Regions from separate parts of the Clostridium sartagoforme genome, predicted to be linked through region 1. Evidence: riboswitches for the same ligand, from Rfam matches in the RefSeq annotation. Region 1 holds a riboswitch; the other holds the start of a gene.
The links. Region 1 has a riboswitch for thiamine pyrophosphate ahead of ABDZ60_RS18505 (MTH1187 family thiamine-binding protein). Riboswitches for the same ligand answer to the same signal wherever they lie in the genome.
Positions count from the first base shown of each region.

Region 2: another riboswitch for thiamine pyrophosphate. It lies ahead of thiT (energy-coupled thiamine transporter ThiT); the one in region 1 lies ahead of ABDZ60_RS18505 (MTH1187 family thiamine-binding protein).

Region 1 is NZ_BAAACH010000039.1:255,083-257,499, forward strand. Features, by position in the region: gene ABDZ60_RS18490 (metallophosphoesterase) at 1-126, shown strand, start outside; gene ABDZ60_RS18495 (TatD family hydrolase) at 142-876, shown strand; gene ABDZ60_RS18500 (hypothetical protein) at 907-1,143, shown strand; TPP riboswitch at 1,266-1,373, shown strand; gene ABDZ60_RS18505 (MTH1187 family thiamine-binding protein) at 1,501-1,791, shown strand; gene ABDZ60_RS18510 (ABC transporter permease) at 1,763-2,417, shown strand, end outside.
Region 2 is NZ_BAAACH010000008.1:5,447-7,863, forward strand. Features, by position in the region: gene pulA (type I pullulanase) at 1-175, shown strand, start outside; gene thiT (energy-coupled thiamine transporter ThiT) at 689-1,342, opposite strand; TPP riboswitch at 1,405-1,505, opposite strand; gene ABDZ60_RS02245 (L,D-transpeptidase family protein) at 1,694-2,417, shown strand, end outside.

The DNA of each region.
Region 1 (2,417 bases):
TACACTAATGATAAATCTACTATGTTTGTTAGTAGGGGGCTTGGAAATAGTGTACTGCCAATAAGATTATTTAATAGGCCAGAAATTATATCTGTAACCTTAAAATCTTCAGATGAAAAGTTATAATTAAAGGAGAACAAAATGTATATAGATGCACACACACATTTAGATTTCTTTAAAGAAAATATAGAAATTGCAATTAAAGATATAAATGAAAATGAAATATTAACTTTAGCAAATAGTATGGATATAGAAAGCTATATAAAAAATAAGGTGTATAGTAAACAAAGTAAATTTATTAAGCCCTGCTTTGGTATTCATCCTTGGAAAGCAGCAGAATATAAAGGAAGTTTAGAAGAGCTTATACCATATATAGAAGAAAGTGAAATTATAGGTGAAATAGGTTTAGATTATGTTTGGGTGGAAGATACAAGCACCTATGAGGCACAAAGAAGAATTTTTAATTTTATATTGGAAGAAAGCATTAAAAGGAATAAGTATGTAAGTATCCACACAAAAGGAGCCGAAGAAGAAATTTATAATGCGCTTAAGCGTAATAATTATAATAAAGCTATTATACATTGGTATAGTGGAGAAATAAGTACTTTAGAGAAATATATTAAACTTGGTTGTTATTTTACAGTAAGTGTAGATATAGGTTATTGTGATAAAGCGAATGAAGTTTTAGATAAGATACCACTAAGTAAATTACTTATAGAAACTGACGGACCAACAGCGTTAGAATGGGTAAATGGAGAATATGGTTATCCAAGTGCAATAATAGATGTAGCTAAAAAGGTTTCAGATTATAAGAAGATAGAGCTTGATGATCTATTAAGAAGTATAGAGAAGAATTATTATAAAATCATTAATTAAAAGAGTTTAGAATAAGGGGAGAAATGTTAAATGAAAGGTCTTATGTTTTTGGGAATACCAATGCTATTTATGATAGCAGTTTTAATTTTATTAGGTATGTATGTATATAAAGTTATTCAAAATCAATCCTCATCTTTAAAAATTATGATTATTGGTATAGCCGTAATATTATTTTCTATATTAATATCAATGTCAATAATAAAAATTATAGTGGGAATCTTAGGGCTTTTAATTGTGCTATATGGGGCAAATAAAAGTGAAGACTAGAATATAAATAAAAGGAAGTAAGCATCTAAAAATATTATTTAATAGGATTCTCTACTTGATAGACATTATTGATTAACTTGACATTTATAGTAAAGATGAATAAAATGGAATTATAAAAAGTAAATATAAATCTGGGGGGGCAGTGAACTGCCTGAGATAAAATTGATACTATTTTGACCCATAAACCTGATTTGGATAATGCCAACGTAGGGAGATTATTTGTTATTAATTAATGAATATACAAATTGAACTATAATACAGTATTTCTAGTCAGAAATACTGTATTTTTTTACTCTATGTACAAAATCTAATATTTGATTTGTTTACTTTTAAATATATTTAAAGGAGGAGAGGACTATGTCACTTTGCAATGTAAGTCTTCAGGTTATACCAACAGTAAATGAGGATAGAATTTATCCGGTTGTGGACAAGGTTATAGAATATATAGCATCTAAAGGTGTTAAATATGAAGTAGGTGCTATGGAAACAACAATGGAGGGCGAACTTGAAGAATTACTAGAAATAGTAAAAAAAGCTCAAGAAATTTGTACAGAAGAAGGTGCATCAAGAGTAGTATCTATGGTTAAAATAGATTATAAAAAAGAAGGCGTGACGATGGATGAAAAAATTAAGAAGTATAGGGAATAAAATAGCACCTATAGTTTTTATTTTAATTTTATTAATTATATGGGAGTTTATAGTAAATGTTGGAGGGATAGAAAAGTATATATTACCCGCTCCCACAGATGTTATAAAAGTATTAATTAAAGACTTTAGAACAATGATCCCACATATTTCAGCAACTTTATATGAAGGAATGGTAGGGTTTTTAATTGCAATAGTATTATCTATTATATTGGCAGTGATTATGGATATGGTTCCATTAATAAAAAGATCCTTATATCCAGTTCTTGTTATTTCTCAAACTATACCAACAGTTGCTCTTGCACCATTATTTATAATTTGGTTTGGTTTTGGTGCATTGCCTAAAATAATTGTTGTAGTTATAGTATGTTTTTTCCCTATAGTAATTAGTATAGTTGATGGGCTTGAAGGTGTAGATAAGGATTTAATAAATCATTTTAAATTAATGGGAGCATCTAAACTTAATGTGTTCTTACATTTAAAATTACCTTATGGAATGATAAATTTCTTTTCAGGTATGAGAATTGCAGCTACATATAGCATTATGGGAGCTGTAATTGGAGAATGGCTTGGGGGAGATAAGGGACTTGGTGTATATATGACAAGAGCAAGAAGCGCATATGCACTAG
Region 2 (2,417 bases), on a different contig from region 1:
TAATGGAACTTCAATAGATAATTATGATATAAAGCAATATATACCAAATTTCCAAAATGAAGATTGGAGCATAATTGCTGATTCTAATAAGGCAGGTATAGACGTATTAAAGAAAGTTAAAACATCAGAAATTCCTAGATTAAAATCATATTCAATTATGATTTTATACTCATAAGATTTAAATTGCGAATATAAAGGCTACGATAAATAGATATGTTTCATAAGCTAAATAGCTACGCAAAGAAGTACTAAGCTCGGAGAACTACTATGCCAAGAGTTTTGGTTAAACTCGCTGCTCTCAGACAAACCAACAACACTAAGGCATAGTAGTTCTTCCTTCACCAAGTACTTCTAGTTTCTCGCTATATGCTTATTTCACATATTCTATTTACCTTCGCCAACTTATATTAAGAATTTAAATTAATAATGAATTAAGTTATTGGTAAAAAATAATTGGTGAGGCAAATTAAAAACTTAGTTAAGTGGAGCAGACTATAATTGAGCTTGATACCTGTTCCCTGACACCTGTTCACTGTTACCTTTTACCTAAGAAGCTTGCTTCGCAAAATAAATCTATAGTTTACATCTAGTACTTGTTACCTGATACCTGATAACTGTTCCCTAAAAAAATAAAACAACTGTGCATTGTGCCTTGTGAACTGTGAACTGAAAAATGCTTCACAAAATTTTACAACTGTTTACTATGAAGGCTAGAACTTTTTTCTATAATTCTATTTAATGGCAGTAATGCAATGATAACTAAAACTACAATTAAGTTTCCTCCAACAACTGAACCATTAACAATTAGAGAATAAAGGGTAGGAGACCATCCATCAGGAGCAAATTGCCCAAAGAATAGAACACCTGATATAAAGTGAAATATAAATCTTACAAACATACCTATAAAAGTTCCAATTAGCTTTTTATTTTTGAAATATCCAGCAAGCCCAATAGCCATGAAAGGAAGAGGATAATCAAATAGTACTTGAATTGGATGAAGTATATAAGGACTTAAGATTAAATAAATAACTCCAAATAAGAATCCAGCAAGCATACCAATTTCAGGTCCATAAATAAAGGAAATTATTAAAATTGGTACCATACTTCCTAAATTTATACTTCCTGCGCCATTAGGCAAGTCCACTATTTTTATAAGATGAAGTATTGTAGCTAGTGCTAAAGCTATACCTATTCTAGACATTATTTTAGCATCAAGCTTAATCCTTTTAAACTTTATAAGAGCTAATATTAAAATTATTACGCCTATTAAAGTTGCCAAAGAAAGTGGGCTTTTAAAAATTTCAATAAAACTTTCTTTTATTGTGTTAATAAAATTATTCATAAAAAATACCTCCTAAAATATGCTAGGAGGCATCTATATAGCTTAATAAAAAATTAATTCTACAAAATACATTGTGACTTTCCTACGCTGGTATTATCCAGATCAGGTAAAGAGGGTTAATGATTAATCATTTCTCAGCCAAAAGGCACCCCTAGCACTTAAATTATTTAATTTATAAGTAAAGTTTATATAAAAATAATTAAAAAGTCAATAAATTTTATTAGTAGATATTTGTAATAAATTACCGTTTATTTATTTTTCAAAAAAAGGTACTATATATTTAAGGACACAGTGCATAGTTTAATGAATAAATTTTTATATTATTTATAATAGTTTATAGGATGGGGAAAAATGAGAAACAAAAAAAAGATAAAAGCAATAATAATTTTTCTTATATCTATTATTATTTTAATAAGTAGTAGTATTTATATTGTGAAAGCAAATAATGATAGAAAATTAAAAGTGCAAATAGAAGAAATAATTAAAGAATTTGATGATATTGAAATTATTAATATGAATAGTAATGAAGAAAATGTATATAACCATCTAAAAGAAAATTTTAATGGAAACATAGCTAATAAGAATTTAAATGGAGCAAATGATATTATAACTCAATTAAGTAATTTAAAATCATCAGTGGAAAAAAGAATTAAAGATGAAGAAGATAAAAAACTAGAAGAAGAAAAGATAAAAGAAGATTTAGGGAAAAAAGCTGTTGAGAAAGAAAAAAATGAGGAAAATGATTCTACAGTTTTAGAAAATAATAATAATGAAATAACTAATAGTAACAATAGTACACAAACTCAAAACAATAATAATCCTAAAATTGCTAATACATCTGTAGCAAAAAGCTCAAATCAAATAATTTCTGTTGTAAGTACAGGGGGAAGTACAGCGGAGTTAGTTTTATGGCAGAAAGATAGTAATGGTAATTGGTATGAATATGACAGTATGTTTGCAAGATTAGGTGAAAATGGAATGAAGAAAGCAAGTGAAGTATATGAAATGGACTTATGCACCCCAACCGGAGTATATAGTTTAACAGAAGCATTTGGAGTAGCACAGAATCCAGGAA